2 linked regions of the Bombiscardovia apis genome follow. Each later gene encodes a partner of the first gene's protein in a complex. Links are inferred from orthologs where the notes say so. Each region holds a gene or a part of one and is shown in the gene's direction. Other genes may lie near its edges. The genes, in order: tig and rpsG.

Evidence for each region.
Region 2: the proteins of tig (region 1) and rpsG are in contact, whole or in part, in a crystal structure (PDB 3GTY), measured with the Thermotoga maritima proteins. The link is inferred for Bombiscardovia apis from one-to-one orthologs. Residues at the interface, in WP_004081061.1 of Thermotoga maritima: Glu122, Val124, Val129, Leu130, Tyr133, Glu188, Gly259, Ile262, Tyr263, Glu266, Ser270, Glu273, Gln274, Glu277, Arg308, Gln311, Ile312, Ser315, Tyr316, Glu325, Arg329, Arg336, Leu363, Phe366, Trp367, Arg373, Leu377, Arg381, Leu384, Glu387; in WP_004081843.1 of Thermotoga maritima: Lys34, Lys52, Lys55, Glu59, Arg62, Gln63, Glu66, Asn67, Lys69, Val71, Arg95, Ala109, Lys110, Lys111, Gly112, Arg113, Pro114, Glu117, Glu121, Ile124, Ala125, Tyr127, Asn128, Asn129, Thr130, Gly131, Lys135, Asp139, Arg142, Met143.

What each region holds. Positions count from the first base shown.
Region 1 is NZ_AP026800.1:1,094,186-1,101,466, reverse strand. The notes cover bases 2,265-5,130. They hold tig (trigger factor), read left to right. Parts: upstream 2,265-2,934; coding sequence 2,935-4,326; downstream 4,327-5,130. Other genes in these bases: R8377_RS04315 (ATP-dependent Clp protease proteolytic subunit), read left to right, coding at 5,115-5,130; R8377_RS04320 (ATP-dependent Clp protease proteolytic subunit), read left to right, coding at 4,495-5,112; R8377_RS04330 (HRDC domain-containing protein), read left to right, coding at 2,265-2,864. Also shown: pflB (formate C-acetyltransferase), read left to right, coding at 1-465; pflA (pyruvate formate-lyase-activating protein), read left to right, coding at 615-1,496; more of R8377_RS04330, read left to right, coding at 1,572-2,264; more of R8377_RS04315, read left to right, coding at 5,131-5,786; ATP-dependent Clp protease ATP-binding subunit ClpX, read left to right, coding at 5,951-7,281. UniProt on the Bacillus subtilis protein: Involved in protein export. Acts as a chaperone by maintaining the newly synthesized protein in an open conformation. Functions as a peptidyl-prolyl cis-trans isomerase.
Region 2 is NZ_AP026800.1:1,334,540-1,341,893, reverse strand. Bases 3,049-5,987 are described here. They hold rpsG (30S ribosomal protein S7), read left to right. Parts: upstream 3,049-4,252; coding sequence 4,253-4,723; downstream 4,724-5,987. Other genes in these bases: fusA (elongation factor G), read left to right, coding at 4,748-5,987; rpsL (30S ribosomal protein S12), read left to right, coding at 3,879-4,250; R8377_RS05290 (DNA-deoxyinosine glycosylase), read right to left, coding at 3,075-3,590. In the rest of the region: R8377_RS05315 (threonine aldolase family protein), read right to left, coding at 1-226; R8377_RS05310 (hypothetical protein), read right to left, coding at 372-1,322; R8377_RS05305 (hypothetical protein), read right to left, coding at 1,482-2,129; R8377_RS05295 (ASCH domain-containing protein), read right to left, coding at 2,577-3,020; more of fusA, read left to right, coding at 5,988-6,874; tuf (elongation factor Tu), read left to right, coding at 7,062-7,354.

The sequences.
Region 1 (7,281 bases):
CTGACCATCACTTCCAACGTGGAGTATGGCAAGAACACCGGTTCCTTCCCCTCTGGCCACAAGAAAGGCACCCCATACGCACCCGGTGCCAACCCAGAGAACGGCATGGATTCGCACGGCATGCTGCCGTCCATGTTCTCGGTGGGCAAGATCGACTACGACGATGCTCTCGACGGCATCTCGCTGACGAACACCATCACCCCTGACGGCTTGGGCCGCGACGAAGATGAGCGTATTAAGAACCTGGTCGGCATCCTGGATTCCGGCAACGGCCACGGTCTCTACCACGCCAACATCAATGTCTTGCGCAAGGAGCAGCTTGAGGATGCAGTTGAGAATCCTGACAAGTACCCGCACCTGACCGTGCGCGTCTCCGGCTACGCGGTGAACTTCGTCAAGCTGACTCGCGAGCAGCAGCTCGACGTCATCTCTCGCACCTTCCACCAGGGATCTGTGACTGACTGATGTCAGAGGCGCTAGTAAGTTAGCGCTCTTCAAGCCTAGAGCTTGAAAAGTTTGAGGGGCGGGGCACAAGCCTCGCCCCTCTTTTATACTGTTGGTATTCGCACAGATACCTACAAAGACCAGGCTCAATCAATGCAGGGAGGCACATGATGGCCCAAGGCACGCAATTCCATACCACGAATCCGCACATGCTGAAAGAGTCTAAGGTCTATCAAAGTCAAACCCTGATGGGTGGCCTATCCGGTTTCGATTCTCCCATCGGCCTCGACCGGCGCGACCGCATCGATGCCCTCCGTACCGGCGATATCGGCTTCGTGCACTCTTGGGATATCAATACCTCGGTCGACGGCCCCGGCACCCGCATGACCGTGTTTATGTCGGGCTGCCCCCTGCGCTGCCAATACTGCCAGAATCCCGACACTTGGAAGATGCGCGACGGCAAGCCGGTCTACCTGCAAGCCATGATCGACAAAGTGGCCCGTTATGAAGACCTCTTCAAGGCTACCGGCGGCGGCATCACCTTTTCGGGTGGTGAGTCCATGATGCAGGCAGCTTTCGTTTCCCGCGTCTTTAGGGCAGCTAAAGAGATGGGCGTACATACCTGCCTAGATACCTCTGGTTTTTTGAACAAAAACTATACCGACGAGATGATTAACGACATCGACTTGTGCCTGCTCGATGTGAAGTCCGGAGACGAAGAAACCTACAAAATCGTGACCGGCAGCACCTTGGCTCCCACCATCGACTTTGGTAAGCGCCTGCAAGATGCTGGCTCCAAGATATGGGTGCGCTTCGTCTTAGTGCCGGGCCTGACCGATTCAGAAGAAAACGTTGAAAAAGTCGCGGAAGTCTGCGAACAGTTCAAAGATGCCATTGAACACATCGACGTGCTACCCTTCCACCAGTTGGGTCGGCCAAAGTGGCACGAGATGCGCATTCCTTACCCTTTGGAAGAGAAGAAGGGGCCCTCTCACGCCCTGCAAGAGCGGGTGAAGAAGCAGCTCGAATCCCACGGTTTTGTAGTCTATTAAACAGACTTTCAGACCTTGCGCTAAGCTGTGTACGTCTATACGGCACAGGCTTACCGAAAAGAGGCGTGAAACCAGTTGGCCCAAGACCTAGAACCACACTTGCTTGCCGAACCTCGCGAAGGGGTTCCCACAGTTATCGATACTCTGGCAGCTTTTCAAAAGATGTGCCAGGCATACGCGCAAGCTAGCGGTTCCTTGGCAGCCGATGCAGAGCGGGCCTCAGGTTTTCGCTACGGACAGCAGGACTACTTGGTGCAGTTCAAGCGCTCTGGCGTCAACATCGCACTCGTAGACCCGGTAGCCATAGGGGAGCAGGGCGGCTCTTGGCAAGACTTCAACCACGCCATAGGCGATGCTAGCTGGATTATTCACGATAGCAGGCAGGACTTGCCCGGTTTCGTTGAGCTAGGAATGCAAATGCAAGGGCTGTTTGATACCGAACTTGCAGCCCGCATGCTTGGTTTGGCCCATGTAAGCCTGTCTGCCGTGACCGAGCATTATCTTGGTATAAGCCTTGCAAAAGAGCATTCAGCAGCCGATTGGTCCTACCGACCACTGCCCAGAGATTGGCGTAATTACGCGGCTCTCGACGTGGAACTCCTGCTTGAGCTCGAAGATGCCATGACGAAAGACTTGCTCCAGCAGGGCAAAAGCGAGTGGGCTCGCCAAGAATTCGCTTGGCTCTTAGAGACCGGCGGCCAGCGTAAGGAACCCAGCAGCCAGCCTTGGCGCCGGACCTCTCACATTACCTCCCTGCGCAACGATAGGCGGGGATTGGCAGTGGTGCGGGCCTTGTGGACTAAGAGAGACGAGCTGGCCCGTGAGAACGATATTTCTCCTAGTCTGTTGCTGCCTGATGCGGCCATTATTGAGGCGGCTCGCTTGAAGCCACGCAATGGCCGCCAGTTCCGCTCTATTCGCTCTCTTAATGAGCGGGTGCGCATGCGTACCGGCGGCGAGCAAGACAAAATGTTTGAGCGATATGCGCCCATCCAGCGCTCGATTCGGCCCAGCGTGTGGAGGCAGACCATCCTCGACGCTCTGGTCTTGAGCAACGACGAGTTACCCAAGCCTCCGCAGGTGCCACACGACGATTCAGAAGAGGGCAGCGGGCCGCGCTCGATGAAAGTCTGGAAGCGGCATCCCGAGCGTTTTGAACGCTTGAGTGCAGTGCGCCAGAGTGTAGAACAGATAGCTAAAGATACGAATATGCCTGTTGATCTGGTGATAAAACCGCAATACTTGCGAGACTTGTGCTGGACCGACGAACCTGCCCGCAGGGATGTTGGTGCTTTTCTACGTGATGAGGGGGCTCGCCCCTGGCAGGTGGAATTGGTCAGCGAGTCCGTAAGTCGAGCTATGATGTAAAGGTTGCTGGATTGGCAGAAAACTGGCAGATATAGGCAGACCAAACGGTTGTGATGAATTGGAGCGCAGCGTGAAAATCAGCGTTAGGAATCTTGAGCCCACAAAGGTGAGGCTTACCATTACCGTCGACAAGGACGAGTTTGACCCGTATCTGGATGCGGCTCGCAAAGACATTGCTAAGCAGGTCAACGTACCTGGCTTCCGCAAAGGCCATGTGCCCGGTCGTATTATCGACCAGCGGGTCGGCTTTGCCTCCGTTGCCGGCGAAGCAGTCAATTCGGGTGTTCCCGAGCTTTATTCCAAGGCTCTGGCACAAAAGGAGCTGCATGCTATGGCTCAGCCCGAAATCGACGTCAAGGAAGTTCCTGAGTCCGCTCAGGACGACACCAAACTCAAGTTCACTGCTGAGGTAGAAGTTCGCCCTCAGATTGAGCTGCCCGACATTGCAGGCATGGAAATCGAAGTTGCCAAGCCTGAGGTTACGGACGAAGACGTGACCAAGCGCTTGGATAACCTCCGTCAGCGCTTCGGCACGTTGATCTCGGTAGACCGCCCCGCCAAGAAGGGAGACTTCGTCTCCATCGACCTCGACGCTGTCATCGACGGCGAGAGCGCCGACTCCCAGCAGGGTGTCTCTTACGAGCTCGGTTCTGAAACCATGCTCGACGGCTTGGACGAGGCTCTCGACGGCCTGTCCTCCGGCGAAGAGACCACTTTCGAGGGCACTCTCGAAGCTGGCGAGCATGAAGGCGAGAAGGCTCAGATTAAGGTCAAAGTCAACTCGGTAAAGGCAGAGGAACTGCCCGAGCTCGACGACGACTTTGCTCAGCAGGCCTCCGAGTTCGAGACTCTTGAAGAGCTCAAGGCCGACGTGCGCAAGCAGTGCGAGCAAGATGCTGAAGGTCGCCAGGCTACCGATGCCCGTGATGCCTTCATCGCCAAGCTCAAGGAAGGCCTAGAGATTCCTGTGCCCAAGGGCATCAAGGAGTCCATGATTGCTGACCAACTCAAGAATGCCGGTAAGGATGCCAAGTCTGCTTCTAAGGAAGAGAAGGCTGAAGCTGAGGAAACCGTCGAGAAGGAACTGCGCGACCAGATTGTGCTCGATACCTTGGCTGATAAGCTGGAGGTAAAGGTCTCTCAGGCTGATGTTACTAACTTCTTGGCTTCCATCGCCCAGCAGTACGGCATGGATCCCTCCGCCTTCATCAACGCCATCGTGCAGAATGGCCAGTTGGGTTCTGCCGTGCAGGAAGTGGGCCGCTCTAAGGGTATGCTCGCTGGTATGCGCGCAGTCACCTTCAAGGATTCTGATGGCAAGGTCTTGGATCTTTCCCAGTTCTTGGGCGAAGACGAGTCCGTAGCTGAGGAAGACGAGTCCGAGAGCGTACAGGCTGCTTCTGCTGCTGCCGCTGTTGCAGACGAGCTGACTCAGGCTGCTGCCGCAGAGGGCAACGAATAAGTGTGAATCCGCGCAAGCGGTTGTAGCTCAAGCCGCGTTCAGCGCTTATCATGGGAATTATCCCTTGTAGGTGCTGGACGCGGCTTTTGCGCAGCTAGCACAACCGGCCTCAAGCGTCAGTGCGAAGCGGTAGGCTCAGATTATGACATGTACTTCAAAGGAGACACGGTGAGCAATACTCTTGCAACTATGCCCGTTATGGACGAGGGGGAAGTTCCCTCGATTACTGACCCCATTTTCAACCGCCTACTCAAAGATCGTATTATCTGGCTGGGCGATGAGGTCAAGGACGCGAATGCGAACGTTATTTGCGCCCAGATGTTGATGCTTGCAGCCGAAGATCCGAGCAAGGATATCTGGCTCTATATCAATTCTCCTGGTGGTTCCATTACGGCTGGCATGGCCATTTACGACACCATGCAGCTCATTCAGCCCGATGTGGCAACTGTGGCCGTGGGTATGGCCGCTTCAATGGGCCAGTTCCTCCTCTCTTCCGGTACTAAGGGCAAGCGTTTCATCACCTCTCACGCCCGAGTCTTGATGCATCAGCCTTCGGGCGGCGTTGGCGGTACTGCAACCGATGTGCGCATCAATGCCGAGCTGATTATGGATATGAAGAAGACGCTCTCCCAGCTCACTGCTGACCAAACCGGTCACACGATTGAAGAGATTTACCGAGACAACGAGTACGACCACTGGTTCAATGCCCAGGAGGCTTTGGAATACGGGTTCGTAGACAAGATCGTGACCACGCATAGCACGATGCAAACCCAGGAAGGGGAGTGAGCATGGCCTCTGAAGAAGCACAATTCGTAGCCCGCGCCCAGCGTTTAGCAGGCCCGCGCGCAATGGCAGGCATGAGCCCTCAAAGTCGATATGTTTTGCCGCAGTTCGAAGAGAAAACGCCGTACGGTTTCAAGCGTCAAGACCCGTACACACGCCTCTTCGACGACCGCATTATCTTTATGGGTGTGCAGGTCGACGACACATCTGCCGACGATATTATGGCCCAGCTCTTGGTGCTTGAAAGCCAAGACCCCAACCGCGATGTCATCGTCTATATCAACTCTCCTGGCGGTTCGATGACTGCTATGACTGCAATCTACGACACCATGCAGTACATTAAGCCTGATGTGCAGACGGTCTGCTTGGGTCAGGCAGCTTCGGCAGCTTCGATTCTGCTGGCAGCAGGCACCAAGGGTAAGCGACTCATGCTGCCCAATGCTCGCGTGTTGATTCACCAGCCAGCCATGCAGCAGGACTTCGGTAAGGCCACGGAGATTGAGATTCAAGCCAAGGAAATGCTGCGCATGCGCAACTGGTTAGAAGAGACCCTAGCCAAGCACACCGGTCAAGATGTCGAACGAATCCGCAAGGACATCGAAGTCGATACGATTTTGACCGCGCCAGAAGCCAAAGAGTACGGCATGGTAGACGAAGTATTGGAAAGCCGCAAGTAGTTCGCCGCTATCACTACCATGGGTGAAACCCCTGAGCTGGGAATGCCTAGCTTGGGGGTTTCCTCTTCGTAGGAGCAGGCACATTCGACCACATTGCTCAATTCGTTGCGCCAAGGCGAGCCCGCCGCGTAATATAGGCAACGGAACTAACACAAGGAGCAGGCATGGGGCGCGTTGTCAATTACAATGAGGGACTCTTTCGGTGCGACTTCTGCGGCAAAAGTGAGAAGCAGGTCGGCAAGCTGATTAAGGGGCCGTCTTCTGCGATTTGCGACGAATGCGTGGCTTTGTGCGTGCAAATGCTGTCCGAGGACCAGACGAAAGAGCACCAGGAGAGCAAGGTAGTTCTGCCGGTGCCCAGCCAGATTTTCGGCTATCTCAATCATTATGTAGTGGGACAGGAAGCTGCTAAGCGTACGCTCGCTGTGGCTGTTTACAACCACTACAAGCGGGCCAATATCGAGCGCCAGCGGGTCGCTTCTCGCATGGGAGTGAGCACCAAGACCGATGCAGCTGACCAAGGTAGCTCTTCCATGCCGCTGCCGGCGCCGCCAGCAGCGAACGCAGATTTGGACGATGTTGAAGTTGATAAGTCCAACATCTTGCTCTTGGGCCCTACAGGCGTGGGTAAAACCTATTTGGCTCAGTCTCTGGCTCGCATGATGAATGTGCCTTTTGTGCTTACGGATGCTACGACGCTGACCGAAGCTGGTTATGTGGGAGACGACGTAGAAACTGTCTTACAGCGACTCTTGCAGGCAGCTGACGGCGATGTAGAGCGAGCTCAGCAGGGCATTATATATATCGACGAGATTGACAAAATTGCCCGCAAATCGGGGGAGAACACCTCCATAACCCGAGATGTGTCTGGCGAAGGCGTGCAGCAGGCTCTCCTAAAGATTATTGAAGGCACAGTAGCCCGGGTGCCCTTGGAAGGCTCGCGCAAGCAGCGAGATCAGGAGTGCATACAGCTCGATACCCACGGCATTCTCTTTATTTGTGGCGGTGCTTTCGTAGGCCTTGAAGACATTATTCAACAGCGCTTGGGCCTGCATGAGTCCGGCTTCGCTGCCTCTTGGAAAGACAAAGACGTGCCGCGTGAGCAGATTCTGCGCGAGGTCAACGCAGACGACTTGGAGAATTTCGGATTGCTGCCCGAATTCGTGGGCCGCTTGCCAGTCATTTCTACCCTGGGCAAGCTGGACCAAAACCAACTTAAGCAAGTCTTGACTCAGCCAGACAACGCCTTGGTGAAGCAATATCAGCGCATGTTCCTCGACGATGGCGTGACCCTCACCTTCAGCGAGGATGCCTTAGATAGGATTGCTGAAAAGGCACTCGCGGCAGGAGTCGGTGCCCGCGGACTGCGCTCTATTATCGAAAAAACTTTGGAAGACACCATGTTTGAAATTCCGGAACGCTCAGACATCGACCAAGTCCTCGTTGATGCAGCTGCGGTCGATGGTGAACAGCCGCCGCAACTGGTACGAAAGGG
Region 2 (7,354 bases), 240 kb from region 1 along the record:
ACTGCTCAAGGACTGAGGAGATGACAATCTGGTTGGTCTGCGTGCCGCCGGAGATGAAGAAGACCTGGGCGTCGGGTTTGCCACAAGCTTGAGCAATCTTCGCTTGAGCCGAGCGCGTGTAGCTATCAGCTCCGTAACCGGGCTCCTGCTCCATATTGGTATCGACCAATCGCTGCAAGACTTCGGGGCAAGCGCCCTCAGAATAATCATTGACAAAGTTCAGCATCGTAGCTCCTCGCGTATCGACCGGCCAGTGTATTCCTGCAATTGTACTGGCTGAGATAGCGCAAGCGGGGCGAGTGTCTCACCTGCTGACCCTCGTCCCGCTTACGAGCTGGTAATGCTGATTAGCTCACCAGTGCATTCATTACTTAGTTCTTCCAGCGCAAGCGACCATCCGAGGCCACTCGGCAGGTGAGAATATTGCTGCTGCGGTCGGACTGAGCTTGTGCTCCCTCGGGAGAGCAGAAAGCGCCTCCGTGAGCGCTGCCACCGGATCGGGGTTGTACTTGTGGCTGAGCGGGTGCTGGTGCCGGAGCTGGTGCAGCAGGGGCCGGGGCTGCCGGTGCAGGAGCAGCTGGTGTATTGGCGTTCGGAGCTGCTGGCTGGGTTGCTGTCTCTTGAGCCTTTTGCGCCTGCTGAGCTGCTTCCTGCTGGGCTTGGGCCTCTTTTTGTTTCTGCTCTTCTTCGGCTTTCTTCTTGTCTGCGGCCTCTTGTGCAGCCTTGTCTTCTGCGGCCTTCTTGTCGGCTTGTTCCTTATCCCACTTCTCAGCTTTCTCCTTGGCCTTCTTCAAGTCTTTCTCAGAGTCGTTGAGTTTTGACTTAGTGGACTTCAAGTCTTTTTGCGTGGACTTGAGCTCATCTCGCACCTGCGAATACTGCCCGTCGAGCTTCTTGTAAGCACTAGAATCTTTGGGATCGTCGGAACCACTGTTTCCTATATTGAAACCAATAAAAAGCGCGACGAGAACTGCCAGAATCGACTTCCAAGGCAGCTGTTTCTGGCCCTTGCTATTCTGATGATTTGGCCCAGTAGGTCCAGAAGTCTTACCTGCTCCTTGCGTGGGAACGCTTGGCGGCATTGCTGCTAGGGGAGGCTGCCCGGCTTGCGTGCCGACATTGCCCGGCACCGGTGGCATAGTTTGCGTGGGAAGTTCTTGAGGTTGGGTGCCGCTTATAGTTGCATCCACATCGCTAGGATTGCCTTGCATTCCCTGCGTCTGCGGCAACATCTGAGTCTGATCCTGTTCGAGACCAAAAGATGCCGCAAACTGCCCATCCTGTGCTTGTGAGCGTTTGAATTTCTTGCCAAAAGCCGTCATCGGCTAACCTCTCCCCAAGTGCGGCTCCCCGGAGTCCGCATGTCAATTTTTAACCAATCCACCATATCAGCTTGGGTGAACCCTTTATACAAGGAGCGCGATATCAGTATTCGCAACTCATGCTTGTGTTGAGTTACACCTGCAAAAGCGTTGGCAGTATCAGTCCTTCCAGCGTAGGTTGCCGTCGGAGGCCATTTTGCAGGTGAGAATGCGCCTACTGCTGCGGTCTGATACGCCTTGCGCGCCTTCGTTGGTGCAGAAGGTGCCGCCACTGACAACATCTAGCTCATTAAGCTGAGCGTCAGAGGGAGCTTGCGCTCTGCGATTCTCACGCTCTGCTCGTTCTGCAGCCTTGCGCTCCTCTTTAGCTGCTTTCTCTGCAGCTTTTTGCTTTTCTTTGGCTGCTTTCTCAGCTGCTTTGCGTTCTTCCTTAGCGGTTTTTTCAGCTTGCTTGGCGGCATCGCGCGCAGCATCCTGTTCAGCCTCGGTTTGCTCTTTCGTGGCCTTCGCGTTGTCTTTACGCTCATCTTTCAAATCATCTTGAGCGTCTTTAAGCCGGTCCTTAGTGGAATCTAGCTCTTCTTGACTGGCATGCAAGTCGCTCTTGACTTGGTTGTACTGCCGTTCTAGCTGGCGGTATTCGTGCGTATCTTTCGCTCGAACTTGTTGCGAAGAGCTAATAGTAAACCCAGCTGCAAATCCAATAATAAGAATGAGCAAGGCTGCCAAGATAGGCTTCCAGTTCGGTCCTTTGCTTGTGCTGTTGGCCTCTTCAGTCGCCTCTGACTGCTTTTCGCTCTGACTCATCGTAAACAATTCCCCCATTCGTGCATTCCTGCGCATTCATTTTTTTAACCCCAATCCTAGCAAGCCGGCGCGAGTTCCTAACTCGAGTGCCGGTTTAAACATACAGCGTTTGGAATCACGCGTTGGGGTTAAAAGCCAAAAATGTAGGACGCGCTCGCGGATTTGGTTTTGCGAATTATGGCACACAAATGGGGCACAAGTCTTGCTTGGTTATGGTCTGGTTTTGGGTAAAGTTAAACCCCTAATCCGTTGGGGAGTAGGGGTTTGATGTGGGGTGGCTAACGCGGCTCGAACGCGCGACCTCCTGAACCACAATCAGGTGCTCTACCGACTGAGCTATAGCCACCATGTGCAGTCAAGGTATTTCACCTTCCTGCAACAGATGACTACTCTACACTATGCCCTGACATAGCACGCCGATAAAGGCTAATTTCTTTGCTGACATGCTTAGGAGTTGGTATGAATCCTTGAAACGACGAGGAAACGCTCTAATACTACTTCCGTGTCGTCATCTACAGCAAATTCCGGATCCCGTAGTTTAGAACGCATTTCTGGGCACTGCCAAAAAGCTGTGTGCTTGATGCGCCAGCTTTCTATAGTTTTATCTCCCTCGCCCTCGTCAATAGCATGACGCAGGTCTACTGAGCTGAGTGAAACAACCTTGATTTGTGTGGTTTCTAAGATAGCAAGTGGTTGTTCATGCGAATCAACAAGTACGCTGCGATCGCCCACGGATTCGATGGGCTCTCCGGATAGTTGATATTGTGCCAGCAGACTGGTAGTTGCAGTTTTTCGGCCAGTGAGAATGGCCTCTACGAGTGCGTTACGAAGTGGGCCAGGAAAACCGAACTCGGCCTTAGGTAGGTCTTGCCAATTTGCATCTTTACTCATGCATTCGCTCCTCATAGTTACATCTCTTTACTACGCATGTTGTTCAGACTCGTACTACTTTCGCAACCCTAAGGCTAGCAGGAGTGGACTGTATGCACTACACAAGGTGTCCAAAACCATTGCAGCATTGGCTGGACTGGTGGAGGGTAAGGATGTCAGCGGCAGAGATATGTTGTTTTCGTTGAGTTGGGGCAGTACGAGTTTGCGGTAGAGCTGAGTGGCCTTACTGCCGGAGGTAAAAACGCTGGTTATTGGAGCTTGGCTAAGGATCGGCTTCAAGTCGTTCGCGACAGCGTTAGTAATGGTGGAATCTTGAGCCCCTGTTATGTCACAGGAAGCGATAACATCCCACAAGGCTACGTGATTGCTGAGAAGAAAGTTTGTGCGCTCTTCAATACTTTCTCCAATTTCCGTCTTCAGAAGCTGTGCCATCAGGGGCCAGAAGCGGTTGCGTGGATGCATAAAGTAGAATCCGACCTCGCGAGACTTGGGGCTGGGCATAGATCCTAGTATCAATACTCGGCTCTCACGGTTCCAAACCGGTCCGAAACCGTGTTCTACATGTTCCATACGTTCAGTATATGCGCGGGGTGGCTGAGTAGTTGTATTTGTCTGGCTAGGGTGTGTGTTAATCTTAAAGAATGTGTGTGCCAGCGGCATGCCTTATGTAATAGGAATGAGCGCTGGGGTATCCTGACAATCCGTTAGATTGCGCGCAGTAATGCGTCAGCAGGAGGATTGCGGGCCATCGGGCCGGTGGACTGTGGCTGCTTTACTCTTCGATAAGTCGAGTTGGGGCTGCAGTGAGGCGGCTTCACTACCGACAGAACAAGTTGGATAAGAATCGGAGAGAATCAGTTGCCAACAATTGAACAGCTCGTCCGTAAAGGACGCAAGGCCAAGACTCGTAAGTCTAAGACTCTGGCCTTGAAGGGCAGCCCGCTTCGTCGCGGCGTCTGCACCCGTGTGTACACCACAACCCCAAAGAAGCCGAACTCGGCATTGCGTAAGGTTGCTCGTGTGCGTTTGAGCTCCGGCGTTGAGGTCAGCGCCTACATTCCTGGCGAGGGCCACAACCTGCAGGAGCACTCCATCGTGCTTGTGCGCGGTGGTCGTGTCAAGGATTTGCCAGGCGTACGTTACCACATCGTGCGCGGCGCGCTCGATACGCAGGGTGTCAAGGATCGCAAGCAGGGTCGTTCCCTGTACGGAGCAAAGAGGGCTAAGTAAGCATGTCACGCAAAGGACCAGCTAAGAAGCATCAGCTGCTGCCAGACCCGATTTATGGTTCGACGGTCGTTGCCCAGCTGATTAACAAGATTCTGCTCGATGGTAAGAAGTCCATCGCAGAAGACATCGTCTACACGGCCTTAGAGCAGGTCAAGACCAAGACCGACCAGGAGCCGGTTGCTGTCTTGAAGCGCGCTTTGGACAACATCCGCCCATCTCTCGAAGTTCGCTCCCGCCGTGTCGGTGGCGCTACTTACCAGGTGCCTGTGGAAGTTAAGCCAAACCGTGCAAACACGCTCTCCCTGCGCTGGCTGACTGATTTCAGCCGTGCACGCCGTGAGAAGACTATGGCCGAGCGTTTGGCAAACGAGATTCTCGATGCCTCGAACGGTCTGGGCGCATCTGTGAAGCGTCGCGAAGATACCCACAAGATGGCAGAGGCCAACAAGGCCTTCGCTCATTATCGCTGGTAATCAAGAGAGCGAGAACAAGGAATTATGGCACAAGACGTGCTTACCGACCTCACGAAGGTCCGTAACATCGGCATCATGGCCCACATCGATGCCGGCAAGACAACGACGACCGAGCGTATTCTGTACTACACGGGCGTTAACTACAAGATTGGCGAAACCCACGACGGCGCTTCGACCATGGATTGGATGGACCAGGAGAAAGAGCGCGGCATCACCATTACGTCTGCCGCAATCACTGCTTTCTGGAACCGTCAATCTCACGACACCGGTGACCGCTATCAGGTCAACATCATCGACACCCCCGGCCACGTGGACTTCACGGCCGAGGTGGAGCGCTCCTTGCGCGTGCTCGATGGCGCTGTAGCAGTCTTCGACGGTAAGGAAGGCGTTGAGCCTCAGTCCGAGACCGTGTGGCGTCAGGCAGACAAGTATGGAGTGCCCCGTATTTGCTTCATCAACAAGATGGACAAGTTGGGTGCCAACTTCTACTACTCTGTCGACACCATCAAGGAGAAGCTCGGCGTTAAGCCGCTCGTTATGCAGCTGCCTATTGGCTCTGAGAACGACTTCCGCGGCGTAGTCGACTTGGTCCGCATGGTTGCCTACTACTGGAAGGACGGCCAGGATCTCGGTGCTCACTATGACACCATCGAGATTCCGGAAGACCTGAAGGAAAAGGCTGAGGAATATCACACTCAGCTGATTGAGGCAGTAGCCGAATCCGACGAGTCCTTGATTGAAAAGTACTTGGGCGGCGAAGAAATTTCTGAGCCTGAGATTCGCGCAGCAGTGCGTAAGATGACGATTGCTCAGGAAGCTTTCCCCGTCTTCTGCGGTTCCGCTTTCAAGGATAAGGGCGTGCAGCCCATGCTCGACGCTGTGGTAGATTACCTGCCCAGCCCTGAGGATGTGCCTGCTATCAAGGGTTACAAGGTTGGCGACGAGACTGTTGAAGTCGATCGTAAGCCCAGCCCAGAAGAGCCCTTCTCTGCTCTGGCTTTCAAGGTTGCTACTCACCCCTTCTACGGCAAGCTCATTTATGTGCGTGTCTACTCCGGTAAGGTAACCCAGGGCGACACCGTCTTGGATTCCACCAAGGGTAAGAAGGAGCGCATTGGTAAGCTCTTCCAGATGTCTTCTAACAAGGAGAACCCGGTTGAGGATGCTATTGCAGGCAACATTTACGCCTTCGTTGGTCTCAAGAACGTCACCACCGGTGATACTCTGTGCGACGAGAAGGAGCCTGTAACTCTGGAGTCCATGACCTTCCCTGAGCCTGTGATTCAGTTGGCTGTAGAGCCCAAGACCAAGGCTGATCAGGAGAAGATGGGTATTGCTCTTCAGAAGCTTTCCGAAGAGGACCCCACCTTCCAGGTCAAGACCGACGAAGAGTCCGGCCAGACGCTGATTTCCGGTATGGGCGAGCTCCAGCTCGACATTCTGGTCGATCGTATGCGCCGCGAATTCCATGTGGAATGCAACGTTGGTAAGCCTCAGGTGGCATACCGCGAGACCATCCGCAAGGCGGTCATGAACCAGGATTACACGCACAAGAAGCAGACCGGTGGTTCTGGCCAGTTTGCAAAGGTGCAGATGAACTTCGAGCCTTTGGATACCACCGAGGGCGAGACCTACGAGTTCGAGAACAAGGTCACTGGCGGCCACATCACCAAGGAATTCATTCCTTCGATTGATGCTGGTGTCCAGGAAGCTATGGAGTCCGGTATTCTTGCAGGCTTCCCTGTAGTAGGCGTTAAGGCTACCGTCGTTGACGGTCAGATCCACGATGTCGACTCCTCGGAAATGGCCTTCAAGATTGCAGGCTCTATGTGCTTCAAGGAGGCTGCTCCTAAGGCCAAGCCCGTCATTCTCGAGCCCATCATGGCCGTAGAAGTACGTACGCCTGAAGAGTACATGGGTGATGTCATGGGAGATATTAACTCTCGTCGTGGCAACATCCAGTCTATGACTGATGCAACCGGTGTCAAGGTAATTGATGCCAAGGTGCCACTGTCAGAGATGTTTGGTTACATTGGCGACTTGCGTTCCAAGACTCAGGGTCGCGCCATGTTCACCATGCAGATGGACTCTTATGCTGAGGTTCCTAACAGCGTCAGTGAAGAGATCATCAAGGCACAGCGCGGCGAGTAAGTTTCGCTTGACATGCCGTCAGCGGAATCTGAGCTAGCTTTCTGTCTCAAGTCAGCGTTAGACTTTCTAACGCTGACTGGGCGGAGGGCATAAGTGGCGAAGATCCCAATTACCCAGTAATATGTAGCGAGTGTCTTGTGCGTGGTTCGCACAAACAAACTACGAGACGTCCAGGAGGACAAACACAATGGCAAAGGAAAAGTACGAGCGGACTAAGCCGCACGTTAACATTGGCACCATCGGCCACGTCGATCACGGTAAGACCACCCTGACCGCCGCCATCTCCAAGGTGCTGCACGATGAGTACCCGGACATCAACCCCGAGTACGATTTCGACCAGATTGATGCTGCTCCTGAGGAGAAGGATCGTGGTATCACGATCAACATCGCTCACATTGAGTATCAGACTGAGAAGCGTCACTATGCTCACGTCGATTGCCCAGGCCACGCCGACTTCGTGAAGAACATGATCACCGGTGC